Regions from separate parts of the Peribacillus sp. TH14 genome, predicted to be linked through region 1. Evidence: riboswitches for the same ligand, from Rfam matches in the RefSeq annotation. Region 1 holds a riboswitch; each other region holds the start of a gene.
The links. A riboswitch is a leader RNA that binds a small molecule or an ion and turns the genes downstream of it on or off. The one in region 1 is predicted to bind thiamine pyrophosphate.
Positions count from the first base shown of each region.

Region 1 (3,432 bases):
GTTTACTTTCTCTGACCTGAAAGAATAAGTCTGAAACGGAAACAATCATATTAAATCACTCCTTTCTTCTTTTGAAAATGAATAAAAATGATGGACGGGTCCGTGCCCCTTACCGAGTGAAAAGCTATTTCGTATGGCTTCAGAAATATATGTCTTGGCTTGTTCAATGGATTGTCTTAAAGGTAGTCCGTTTGCCAGATTGGATGTAATGGCGGATGACAGAGTACAGCCTGTCCCATGGGTGTTTTTTGTATGAATGCGTTCTCCTTTAATCCAGAAAAAGTCAGTTCCGTCATAAAAAAGATCATTTGGATTCCCTGCTGAATGGCCTCCTTTAAGTAAAACCGCTTTTGCCCCAAGTTCTTTAATTGATATACAAGCCTCGTAAAAATCTTGCTTCGTTCGAATCGACAAGCCAGTAAGGACTTCGGCTTCGGGTACATTCGGTGTTACAAGTGTTGCAAGCGGCAGTAATTCTGTTTTTAAAGCAGAGACAGCTTTTTCATCGAGCAAATGATGGCCGCTTTTGGAAATCATGACAGGATCAAGGATAACGATTGCGGGTAAGAAGGTATTTAGAGACGCGGCGACTGTTTCAACTATTTCTTTTGATCCAAGCATACCTATTTTTACTGCATCGACGTGTATATCTTCAAAAATAGCTGCAATTTGATCCGTTATGATACCTGTATCTATAGCTTGTACTGAACGTACCTCCATTGTATTTTGTGCCGTTACAGCTGTAATGACAGACATTCCAAAAACCCCATGTGCAGAAAATGTTTTTAAATCAGCTTGTATTCCAGCACCGCCCCCTGAGTCAGAGCCTGCGATGGTTAACGCTGTTTTCATAAAAAACCCCTTCATATAATTATTTTTTAAAAGTATTTTCAGTAAAATGAAAGCTAAAATGGCACCTGCGAATGAACTAAGCATAAAAGCTGGTAAAAAACCAAAAATAGCTGCTTTTTCTCCCAATAGGAGGACAGCAAGGGGATAACAAGCTAGGGATCCAAGAATGCCGGTCCCTATCACTTCCCCTAAACAAGCGAATTTCAAGCTTTGTGTTTTTCGATAAAGGACGGCAGCCAATAGTGCACCGATCATGCTGCCCGGAAAGGCGAAAATTGAACCTGTACCAGACATGTTTCTAATGATGGAAACTAAAAAAGTTTGTGTTACCGCATAAGCCGGTCCCAATAAAACGGCTGTCATGACATTTGCCAGATGCTGAATCGGAAAGATTTTTGCAAATCCGGCCGGGATGAAAATGAATGAACTAGTTATGGTAGTAATGGCCGTGATCATGGCAGTCAACGTCATTTTCTTGATTGGATTCATCATCATGACAACATCCTACAGTGGCCAATCCTGCTCATTTTGAACCATATCCCAGAATAAATATTCATAACGGGAAGTCACCAAAAAATGCTTCTCTAATCTAAGAAGTTCCTTTTCAGGCATGCCTTCTGTTAACTCTTCCAACAAAGCAATCAGCCATTTGTGTGCTTTACCGAATTCAGGAGACGAATATGATTTAATCCAATCAGCATAGCGATTGTTTTCTAATGCTTCACCATTTTGTTCTTTTAATAGCAAGCCGATCTCATAATAATCCCAAGCGCATGGAAGGAGGCAGGCAATCAGGTCGGCCAAAGTCCCATTTTGGGCTGCATTTAGCATGTAACCCGTATAAGCTAGAGTGGTTGGAGTAGGTTCTGTATTTTCCAATTCGATTGAGCTGATTCCGAATTCCAAAGCATAATGTCGATGGATATCCATTTCTACTTGAAGGGTTTCATTCAAAATACTTGCAAACTTAGCCATGGTTTCGAGATTATGAGCTTTGATGACTCCTAACGCAAAGAGTTTGGAATAATCCATAAGATAGATATAGTCCTGCTTTAGGTAATAGGCAAATTTCTTTTCTGAAAGCGTCCCATCTCCAATCGCCTGAACAAAGGGATGTGTATGGTTCCTTTTCCAGATTCCTTTTGCCCGTTCATGAAGTCTATCACTGAAGGTTTCTAATTTTGTATTCTCCATGGTACATCCTCCTTGAAATTTAAAATTTACTAAAATTGTAAAGTATGCATACACTATCTGATAAACAAAAAAACCGCTCTCTGAAAGAAAGCGGCTGTTACCGAGGAAGAAGCAAATTCCTTCTTACAGCCTGCTTCCCTCCGCTGGTATGACCAGATCAGGTGCAAAGGGTTTGATTCTCAGCAAAAGTGCTCCCCTAGCAGTCTAATTATTCACCTTTTCCATCTGAAAAAAAAACCGCTCCTGAAATACGGAGCGGGGCAGATGGATAAAGTCATGTGTTTAAAGACGATATCATCCACTTCCCTCCGCCGGTATGATCCGGTTCAGGTTCAAAGGGTCCGGAACAAATTCCATCTCAGTCTTAAAAAGACTCCCCTAGTGGTGTGAATGTATGTAATTACTGACATCATATCAGAAAGCCAGGAAATTGCAACCCAATTTGAATGGGGTCTATAGAGAATACCTATCAAAAAAAGGGAGAACCATGTGATTGACTTTTGAAGAATATTGGGATAAAATCATGTCTACATCATTTATATATTGAATTCTTATCCAGAGAGGTGGAGGGACTTGGCCCAAAGAAACCTCGGCAGCAGACCCATTTTGGGAACTGTGCTACATCCAACAAGCATACGCTTGGAAGATAAGAAGAGCCGAACGGACTACTGTAAGCCTCTTCTTGAATTAGAAGAGGCTTTTATTTTTGTGAAATAACGTTTAGTGACATAATAGAAAAGATATAATTTGGTGAAAATGATACCTGTTACTACAATTTAGCTCATATGAAGGCGGGCTGATGAAGACAAGGAAAGGAGCCATTTACATGGCAGAATTATTTAAGAGAATTGAACAGAGGAAGGCATTGCTGATTGAAGAGTTATTAGCGAATGGAGTTTATAAAACCTCTGATGAAAGACATCTTTATGATGTTCCTTTAAAAGTGCTTGAAGATGAATATAAGATTGTTATAAATAGACCTAATATCGAGTCTCCTTCAGAGTGGATGACATAGTAAGAGTTCTTAAAATACTTTACTATCTTAAAATATTATTTAATCTGATGAATATTATTAAAGCATTCGCAGTGTACATGAGTGAATGCTTTTTTATATTTGTCAAGAATATAAAATGTCACAAAAAAGACACAAACAGGGAATAGAATAGGCTTTTTGTCACATTTATTTTGTGGAATAACACATTTTGATTTCCATATATGGTTGATTTTAACTATTTATTTCTTTATCATAAAAAGTGTAAGAAAATTGAATAAATAGGAAGTGACTATAGATGCCCCCACAGATAACCGTAGAAAGAATAGAAGAAAAGAGACGGGAAATGATTAAATTGGCAGCTGATTATGGTTTTACAAGCCTTCTAACTGTTC
Region 1 covers NZ_JAEKEK010000001.1:525,894-529,325, reverse strand. The annotation lists gene thiM (hydroxyethylthiazole kinase) at 1-49, opposite strand, end outside; gene thiD (bifunctional hydroxymethylpyrimidine kinase/phosphomethylpyrimidine kinase) at 46-1,344, opposite strand; gene tenA (thiaminase II) at 1,357-2,046, opposite strand; TPP riboswitch at 2,165-2,254, opposite strand; TPP riboswitch at 2,333-2,436, opposite strand; SAM riboswitch class I at 2,595-2,699, shown strand; gene JFU50_RS02695 (Fur-regulated basic protein FbpA) at 2,846-3,061, shown strand; gene JFU50_RS02690 (aspartyl-phosphate phosphatase Spo0E family protein) at 3,336-3,432, shown strand, end outside.

Region 2 (3,432 bases), 2.9 Mb from region 1:
GCCATTGTAGTTCCTCCTATTGTGGTAAAAATTCATTGGTAAATGCTTTCTCAGGATCGAAATCACCTTCAAGAAGATTATTTTCAGTCATCCACTCACTATAATTCTTCCAAATTTCAAGCTTTTGTTCACCCCATCTAGGAGCATCATCCTGATACTTAGATGCAAGCCACTTCTGGCTTTTCTTCACTAGCTTTTTATCTAGATCTGGTGCAGCCTTGATTAAAATGTCTGCCGCATCATCAGGATTCTTAATCGCAAACTGGTACCCTTTCGAAGTTGCCTCTACGAACGCTTTAACAGTATCTGGATCCTCTTTAATCATCTTTTCATTTGTGGTCAAAACAGGCGTATAGTAATCGAGCTTATCTGAGTAATCAGTTAAGTAAACCATATTCAGCTTTTCATTTCGCAATTCAGCCTCAATACCTGTCCATCCATAATAAATCCAAGCGAAATCAATATCTCTTTTCACTGAAGTGAAAAAATCCGAGTCGCCTGTATTTACTATTTCCACTTTATTTACATCCGCATTATCTTTTGTCATGAGAGATTCGATGATAGCCTTTTCAACTGGAGACCCCCAGCCACCATACGTTTTCCCTTCAAAATCCTTAGGTGTTTTAATATTTTTAGCCACAGGAGAAGCGAATCCTGAGGTATTATGCTGGATGACAGCCGCTAACGAAACAATCGGCACGCCTTGCACACGAGCCTGTGTAATGCCCTCCTGGTAGCTCACGCCAAATTCTGATTTCCCTGAAGCCACAAGCTTATCAGCTCCTGCCTCACCTGGCATGATAATTTCTACATCCAGGCCTTGTTCTTTAAAATACCCTTTTTCCTTCGCTACATACAATCCTGTATGGTTTGTATTCGGTGTCCAATCGAGAACAACCGAAACCTTTTTTAATTCTTTATTGTCTTCATTTTTACCTGCTTCTTCCTTTTCAGTAGTGCCGCCAGCACCACATCCAGCTAAAAGGAATAACAAAGTTATCAGTGGCAATAATTTATTCACTATTTTTCCTCCTACACATTATATAAGGTCCATATGCCGAAACTTTATTGGGTGCCAGTCCCCATCCAAATAATAGATTAAAAAACAAAAACGCCCGAGGATGAATTCGGACGTTAACATACAAAACAGAAAGTCAGTCATAATATGTTCCCTCCGCTGGCATCATCCAGATCAGGTTCAAAGAGTCAGCATCTTAAGGACGCAATCTCAGCCAGCAATACCGGCTCCCCTACATTTCTTGCACATATGAACTTTTCTCTCTCATTATATCAATTCATACAGAAAAGGGAATACTAATTTGCTTCTTCTAACGATGGGCCATTCTGATCATCCTCAGTAATAGGAATAAAATTTGATCAGTATTGTTCAGCAACTCATATAATAATTATTATTACACTGTAGATAGTTCTTGAACTACTTGAATTAATCATTTAATTTTGTGACCAAGAGGTGGATATGATTATGATAAAAATTAATCAAAAATGGTTAGATGTCAGTCAAATCCAACCAGGTATAATATCTGAAAAAGCATTAGAAATTCTCCAATTAATGTGGAAATATCCGAATATTTTTGTATATAAGACAATGGAAGATCTTAAATTCGATATAGAGATGAGGCTGCAAGTCAATAAAGCTGCCGTTTCGTTAGATAAGAGTAATCCTGAATTTACAATACTCGAGGATTCTGTATGCAATGAACAATATTGGCGACTTACAAAAGATGGAGCATTTGAGCTTAAACCAAGCGTACCCCCTCATCTGGCACTTGAGGATATTTTCATTAACGGAAGTCTTTACGCTTTCGAATGCGGGACAGCGATAGTCATTGTTTTTTTAAAAGCTGTTTTAGATACGGTTGGTCCTAAGAATTTTGACCGTCTTTTTTCAGGCCTTACTCTTTATGACTGGCACTATCCGCAGAATTTGATTCTTCGAGTTCATGAAGGGACGGGTTATGTACCAGGCGACTGTGTTTACTTCAAAAACCCAGATTACGACCCGAGCACTCCAGAATGGCAAGGGGAAAATGCGATATTCCTTGGAGAAAACCTCTTTTATGGCCATGGGATTGGGATTACCAATCAACAAGGAATCATCGATGAATTAAATAGCAATAGAAAGTGGAATGCCATCATATCAGCGTTCCTAACAAAGCATATTGTAAGTATAAATAGTTCCCACTATAGTCAATTCAAGCCAAATATCCCCCGTAATAACTCCGTGTCGCTTCATGACTGCCTATCCAATATAATTGTTTCTGAAATAGGCTCGAGAACTTTTCTAGCGTAGGATTAACCGTTTCTCTTATTAAAGATATAGATTTTGAATCACTTTTCGTTTATTTTAATAGCTTGTGAAACTCGACACTGACTAACAATTTTTTTCAGAGTGACGTGTATCACTATAAAAAAAACGCTTGGGAAATGGATTTCCTCAAGCGTTTTTTTCTTTTTATGCACCAAAGTTTCTTTTTTCTTTAAACCTACGTGTCCCTGCCTTCCCCCATTTTGTAATGGAAAGCGTATAAACCACCAAGGCAGACCAAATGAATAAAAAGGCTAAAAGATGTGCTTTTGTAAAACTTTCATGATAGACAAATACCCCGATTAACAAGGTTAAGGTTGGAGCAATATACTGAAAAATGCCAAGCATCGATAACGGTATCTTTTCTGCCCCTTTTGCAAAATATAATAGCGGTAGAGCCGTGGCAATCCCACCGCCAACTAACAGCAAGCTTGTGCTCCCTGAGGTTAAAAATTGTGATTCGGATTGGAACATCAAATATATCAAGTAACCTAGAGCAAGAGGGGTTACCATCATCGTTTCGAGTGTCAGTCCGATTGCTGATTCTGCCTTTATCATTTTTTTTGCCAGACCGTATAACCCAAATGTCATGGCTAAGACTAGAGAGACCCAGGGGATCGTACCGAAATGAATACCAAGTATCAATACACCGATTCCTGCGAGCAGGAACGACACAATCTGTACCCCGCTCAATTTTTCCTTTAAGACTATTACTCCCAACAAAACACTGACTAGCGGATTGATATAATAGCCGAGGCTCGTGTCGAGAATCCGGCCCGAATTAACAGCCCATATGAACACTCCCCAATTAGCTGTAACAAGCAGTGATGCCGTAAGCAATGCCGCGAATAATTTGGGATTTCCCATTATGTTTTTGACATAATCAAGAAATGCTCCCCATTTTTTCATAAACATCAATAAAACAAGCATGAAGACGAAAGACCATAACACCCGCTGAGCTAAAATCTCTATTGCACCGACTCCCTGAAGGAACTTCCAGTAAATTGGTACGACTCCCCACATTAAATAAGAAAGGGCGGCATATATCGCCCCTTCTTTTTGTTCATTTATTTTCATAACCTGCCTTCTTTCTAATTACATTCCTT
Region 2 covers NZ_JAEKEK010000001.1:3,471,567-3,474,998, reverse strand. The annotation lists gene JFU50_RS16820 (thiamine-binding protein) at 1-5, opposite strand, end outside; gene JFU50_RS16815 (ABC transporter substrate-binding protein) at 17-1,021, opposite strand; TPP riboswitch at 1,153-1,262, opposite strand; gene JFU50_RS16810 (protein-glutamine gamma-glutamyltransferase) at 1,484-2,311, shown strand; gene rarD (EamA family transporter RarD) at 2,474-3,403, opposite strand.
Region 2: linked by a shared signal. The riboswitch ahead of JFU50_RS16815 (ABC transporter substrate-binding protein) and the one ahead of tenA (thiaminase II) in region 1 are both predicted to bind thiamine pyrophosphate.

Region 3 (3,432 bases), 4.8 Mb from region 1:
ACGGATAAGTCCTTGAATATCAAGGACTCATCACCGGGAAACTTCAATCTTAACTTTTCAACAAGAGCTATTCGTTCCATACTTATCAACCTCTACTTTTGATCCAGTGCAGCATAATCCTTACTTGATACTGGACGAACTAGATTAGTTACTCCTGTTGCTTCTAATACTTTTACTAGATAGTAAGCAAATACACCAGCAAAGAAAATTGACCCGATAAATCTTGCAATCATAAATAATAGTAAATTCCAAAGAGAGAGGGCACCAATTTCTCCGTATGCAAAATCCATGAGGACCGATCCTACACATGAAGCTATCGCCGCTAATACAGCAACCGACATATTAAACTTTTTATACCTGAACGCCATAAACACCAGTTCCGCGAATACTCCTTGTACAACTCCATATAAGAGTACGGTTAATCCCCACGGTGAACCTAAAAAGAATTCACCGGACGCTGCCGCGATTTCTGCCAACAGAGCCACACCCGGTTTCCTCATAACTAAAAAAGCAACGGGCCCTGCTATAAACCACATTCCATAAATTAATTGATCTACATGTAACCCTAATGGTTTAACGGAATAATATATCGATCCCCAAAGGATATAAACTATTCCAAATGCGACGGCAATCACGATTGTGACTAAAATATCCGTTAATTTCAACCCTTTTCTCATTGTCAATCTCCTTTATACTTCTAATGTTTCCTTATGCACTGGCCAAGTTTCTAAGCGATAAGCCATTTCCCAAAATGAGTATTCATATTGACTGCTAAGGATAAAATGCTCTTTCATTCTTTCTTTGTCTTCTTCCGTTACTTTTTCAGCGATCTCATCAAGTCTCGCGATTTGTTCTTCTACCAACGTACGGAACCATTCTCCTCCGTATGCCGCAATCCACTCTTGATAAATTGGCTCATCAGGTATACACCCTTGCAGTTTTTCACCTATTTCATAGTACAGCCAGTAACACGGTAAGATGGCCGCAATCACATCCCCTAAATGGCCAGAATACGCGGCACGATACATATGGGATGTGTAGGCATAGGCAGTAGGAGCAGGCTTAAAGTTTTTCCTTTCTTCTTCTGTAATACCTAATCTCTCAGAAAAATTTTCATGAAGCTTTAATTCAGCTTCATATGTTCCTTGTGCATGGCTTGCTAGTCGACTAGTTGTATGTAAATCTGTTGCTTTGACTGCACCTAAAGCTTGAACTCTAGCAAAGTGAGATAAATAATATGCATCTTGCATGACATAAAAACGAAAACACTCTACTGGCAATGTGCCATCTCCAATTCCTCTAACAAACGGGTGATTGAAGCTTGCTTCCCAAATATGATCTACTTCTTTACGAATGACCTCTGAAAATTTCATTTTCTATACCTCCAAATTTGTATTTTATTAAGCAATGAAACTGGATAAATAATGATTGGTAACCTATAATCACCTCTTTTGAGCAAATAAAAAACCACTTCCTTTACCGACGTAAAGAAAGTGGTTGTACTTGAAATAATACATAAACGTATTGTTTCATGACCCCACTTCCCTACGCTGGTGTAAACCAGATCAGGTTCTAAGGGTCTTAAAGTTATACTTTAATCTCAGCTTCTGCGGTAAAATTGACTTTTACCTGTAAAGCACCCCTAGTGGTACAAATTGTATATTTAGTTCATTTGCCTTTATATTAACACGTTCAATCTAATTGTCAAACTTATTAAATAAAGTTTTTTTAGTAATGTATAAAATCCAACGATATGTTAAATAAAAAATCGCCTAACATACTCTTTGGAAATCGAACTTAATCACATAAAAAATATTCTCTATTAACCTTAAGCAAAGTTTATTTTACTATTAATCCTGCTTTCCTAATTATCGTTGGTACTGTTTATGAAGCTGAGCCGCTATGATATTCTTTTGGATTTCGGATGTACCTTCATAAATTCTCGTAATACGTGCATCACGATAAAAACGTTCAATGGGATATTCAGAAATGTAACCAATCCCTCCATGAATTTGGAGAGCCTTATCAGCTACACGATTATACGTTTCTGAACCAAGTAACTTGACCATAGCCGCATTTTTAATGACGTTCTTTTTTTGATCAACCATCCACGCAACGCGATAGGTCATGGATCGAAGGGCTTCTGTATCTAATGCCATATCTGCCAAGTAATGTTGAATAATTTGTTGTTCGAAGATTGGTTTGTCGAACTGAATTCTCATATGAGCAAAATCAATCGACATCTCAAGTAATTTTTCACACGACCCTAGGTTTCGTGCTGCCATTCCTGCACGTCCATTCGCCAAGATTTTCAGGGCATTCATATACCCTTGCCCCTCTTCACCCAATACATTCTCAACTGGAACTTCACAATCCTCAAAGAAAATTTCAGAAGAATGTGAACCATGAAGGCCCATTTTCCGTTCGATTTTTCCTAGTTGAAATCCTGGGGAGTCTTTTTCGACGATAAAAGATGTGATTCCTTTTGCACCCTTAGAAGGATCTGTAACAGCCATTACTGTAAACACATCTGCGATTGGAGCATTAGTAATGTAATGTTTGCTTCCATTCAGGATATACTTTTCACCCTTTTTAACCGCTGTTGTTTTCAGATTTGAGGCATGTGAACCTGCGCTTGGTTCAGTTAAAGCAAAAGCGCCAATTCTGTCACCTGATGCCATGTCAGGTAAATATCTGCGTTTTTGTTCTTCATTTCCCATCTCTACAATTCCAACGCCGCCAATTCCCGTATGTCCGCCTATTACTGTTGTATAACCGTTATGTGTTCTTCCCAACTCCTCTAGAATGGCGCATTTCCCTACCATATCAATGCCTAACCCACCATATTCTACAGGAATGCTAAGGCCAAACAGTCCCATTTCTTTCGATTTCCCCATAATGATTTCTGGGATTTCATTGCTTTCTTCAATTAACATGGCATGTGGTTCTACTTCGTTATCAATAAATTCTCGGATTCCTTGTTTTAAAATTTTGATATCGTCTGAAAATTCAAAATTCACGGTATTTTCTCCCCCTTCTATTGGTATTAGGTTTAATTCCTTAACCCGATTTCTTTTACATATAGGAGGATACTATTCTCCTAAGCTTCGAAATAATACAAATGGCTATCAAATCAAACAAAATCAACCTATTTGACCCACTGGGTGATTAAAAATCCTAAGAAATATTTTCAGGCTATAGTTTTACTTTTTGTGATTACCATTTAATCAGTTTCATAAAGTCAAACCATGGTTAAGCCGCCATTGACGGAAAGAGTTTGCCCAGTTACATATCCTGCTTCTTCCGAAACAAAATAGGCCACAGCACCGGCAATATCTTCTGGTTGAGCTAAACGACGGAACGGAATCGCTTTCTCCAAAGCTCCAGCTATTCCTTCATTGTAAGAACCAATTTCTTGAAATAAAGGCGTGT
Region 3 covers NZ_JAEKEK010000001.1:5,278,850-5,282,281, forward strand. The annotation lists gene JFU50_RS25420 (ABC transporter ATP-binding protein) at 1-80, opposite strand, end outside; gene JFU50_RS25425 (ECF transporter S component) at 93-677, opposite strand; gene tenA (thiaminase II) at 690-1,373, opposite strand; TPP riboswitch at 1,526-1,654, opposite strand; gene JFU50_RS25435 (acyl-CoA dehydrogenase family protein) at 1,869-3,020, opposite strand; gene JFU50_RS25440 (SDR family NAD(P)-dependent oxidoreductase) at 3,242-3,432, opposite strand, start outside.
Region 3: linked by a shared signal. The riboswitch ahead of tenA (thiaminase II) and the one ahead of tenA (thiaminase II) in region 1 are both predicted to bind thiamine pyrophosphate.

Region 4 (3,432 bases), 700 kb from region 1:
ACTTATAAAAGAGAAAGGTAATGCCGAGGGTATCTATGGAACTTTCTCAAAGTCTGATTCGGTGCTTATGAAAAATAAGGAAAAAGGATGGTTAGTCCTTTTTCTCCTTAATACTTATAAAACTGAATAATCCCAAGGAGCATTAAAGTCTTATTGATTTGCAATTTTTCTACTTACTAGAATACCAAGAATCCAAAGTTATTTAATCGAGAAATCCCTACCATTGCAGACTCTCAATTAAGTGGCACTTTGTGCATTCTTGTAAATAATCATTTTTTACAAATTCATGATTACAATTTTCCCGAAAAATACTCAGCTCTTTTTTAAGCTGATCCAGCTGATTTTCCAACTGTTTTATTTCAACTTTAATCTGGATTACTCGATTCATCGAATTCTCCTTTTCGTCCATATTATTGATAGATTTTTCCGTCTGTGTTTCTAAATTCATTCGCTTTTTCTTTCAAGCCTTCATCAATTACAGACTCAAAACCAAGCCCTTTTTCTTTAGCTAAATCACGAATATCTTGTGAGATTCTCATGCTGCAGAATTTAGGACCGCACATTGAACAAAAGTGAGCTGTTTTGGCACCCTCAGCAGGCAGAGTTTCATCGTGATATTCAACGGCTCTTTCAGGATCGAGCGATAGATTAAACTGATCTCTCCAACGAAATTCGAATCTTGCTTTTGAAAGGGCATCATCTCGTTTTTGAGCATTTGGATGGCCTTTTGCTAGGTCAGCGGCATGGGCTGCAATTTTATACGTAATAACCCCTATTCGAACATCCTCTTTATTTGGAAGACCAAGGTGCTCTTTCGGTGTCACATAACAAAGCATCGCAGTTCCAAACCAGCCAATCATGGCAGCCCCAATCGCAGAAGTAATATGATCGTAGCCAGGAGCTATATCAGTTGTTAGGGGTCCCAATGTATAGAATGGGGCTTCTTGACAAACTTCCAGTTGCTTATCCATATTTTCTTTAATTAAATGCATTGGAACGTGACCGGGCCCCTCAACCATAACTTGTACATCATGTTTCCAAGCAATCTTTGTTAGTTCACCCAATGTTTCCAATTCCGCAAATTGCGCCTCGTCGTTTGCATCTGCAATAGATCCAGGACGAAGTCCATCTCCTAATGAGAAAGATACATCATATGCTTTCATGATTTCACAGATTTCTTCAAAATGAGTATAGAGGAAGCTTTCTTCATGATGAGCCAGACACCATTGAGCCATAATAGAACCCCCACGGGAAACAATTCCCGTCATCCGCTTTGCTGTTAATGGGATATATCGCAGAAGCACACCAGCATGTATGGTAAAGTAATCAACACCTTGCTCAGCCTGCTCAATTAAAGTATCCCGAAAAACCTCCCATGTTAAATTTTCAGCGACTCCATCTACTTTTTCAAGCGCTTGATAAATCGGTACTGTTCCAACAGGTACAGGCGAATTTCTAATAATCCATTCACGGGTTGTGTGTATATTTTTTCCGGTAGAGAGATCCATGATGTTATCGGCTCCCCAGCGAGTGGCCCAAGTCATTTTTTCTACTTCATTTTCGATGGATGAACTAACCGCTGAATTCCCAATATTCGCATTTATTTTCACATGAAAATTACGTCCGATAATCATCGGCTCACTTTCAGGATGGTTAATATTAGCCGGTATAATGGCCCGCCCGCTAGCTACTTCATCTCGTACAAACTCAGCGGAAACACTTTCTCTAATCGAAATAAACTCCATTTCTGGGGTAATGATACCTTTACGAGCATAATGGAGTTGGGTTATGTTTCTCCCCTTCTTTGCACGCAAAGGATTTCTTATCAATCCCGGAAAAACTTCTGCTTTGGAATGAGACTCAACTTTTTTATACCCATTATCTTCTGGTTTTATTTTACGCCCCACATACTCTTCAACGTCTTCCCGTTCAAGAACCCAGTTGCGTCTAATAGGGTCAAGACCTTTACGAATATCAATAGAATACTCAGAATCCGTATAGAAACCGCTAGTATCATATACGCGTAGAGGTAAATTTTCCTCTTCACCAAATGCTCCTGTTGTGGGACTTAGTTTAATTTCACGCATAGGAACTTTTATATCAGGTCTAGACCCCTCTACATAAACTTTTTTACTTCCTGCAAAATTGGACATAATTGAAACGTTCATGTCATTTACTGAATTACTCATGATTTCATTTCTCCTTTTTAAGTTAGATTAAAAAGGACAAAATCCAATCCATTTTCGCACGAAAAAGCCAGGTCTCATATTTAAGACCCGGCTAAAGTTAGTATGACTACAGAAATGACCAAATTACATGTCATTGAATAGTAGATTCTAACTTCCCCACGCTGGTATGAACCAGATCAGGTCCTGAGGGTTAAGAAGCTTTAACGCGCTTCTCTCTCAGCCCAACTTTTATTGGACACCCCTAGTCTGAATAATATTAATTATTACATGGTAACTATATACCATCCATTTTGGTTTGTAAATAAATTCAAAGACCTATTATTTTAATGCCATGTTTTGAATTAAATAAAATCCCCTCCAAGTTAAGTTTTTTTGAACTTACTACTTGAAGGGGATATATCCGTTATTTATTTAGACTCTCAAGGATAGGAAAAAGCTCCTCTAAATGCGTAATTTCATAATTAGGGATGACTTCATTCCGTTCCTTATCATGACGGTTTATCCAAACCGATTTAATGCCTGCACGTGATGCACCAAGGATATCCGTCATTAAATTGTCGCCGACCATTAATACTTCATGCTTATCAAGCTCCATGATTTCTAATGCATGCTCGAAAATAGAAGCATCCGGTTTCCCACGTCCAAACGCGCCGGAAATAACGATTTGATCGAAATAAGGAACTAACTCAGGCGTGATTTCAAGCTTCGTATTTTGAAGCTCAGGCGAACCATTCGTCAGCAATAACAATTTGTACTTCCCTTTTAACTCATCTAACACCTGGAATGTTTCTTCATAAATAAATGGTTTTTTCCGTCTCTCAGCAGGGAAACGTTCTGCTAGCTCAAGACCAAATGCCGGGTCATCTATCCCTAATGCCTTCAAGCCTCTTGTCCATGCCTCTTTCCGATAAGCTGGTACAATCTCGGCCATCTTACGGAATTCATCATGATCATCTTGAAAATTACCCCAAAGTCCTTCAAACGGGTTGATACCGATCATTTGCGTAAATTCATATGTATCATAAGAAGAATAAAGCTCACGTGCTTCTTTCCGTACCGCTTCCTCAAACTCGTCAACATTCAAATCATATTTCGCCTTTGCCAATTCGCATGTCGCTATAAAAGCCTCTTTCACACTCTTCTGATCCCAAAGTAACGTATCATCTAAATCAAAAAAAACTGCCTTTACCAAAATGCTCACCCTCTTTTCCCTACCATTGAATTCGAAAAAATTACACTATTA
Region 4 covers NZ_JAEKEK010000001.1:1,227,906-1,231,337, forward strand. The annotation lists gene JFU50_RS06105 (hypothetical protein) at 218-388, opposite strand; gene thiC (phosphomethylpyrimidine synthase ThiC) at 411-2,192, opposite strand; TPP riboswitch at 2,326-2,442, opposite strand; gene JFU50_RS06115 (HAD family hydrolase) at 2,593-3,381, opposite strand.
Region 4: linked by a shared signal. The riboswitch ahead of thiC (phosphomethylpyrimidine synthase ThiC) and the one ahead of tenA (thiaminase II) in region 1 are both predicted to bind thiamine pyrophosphate.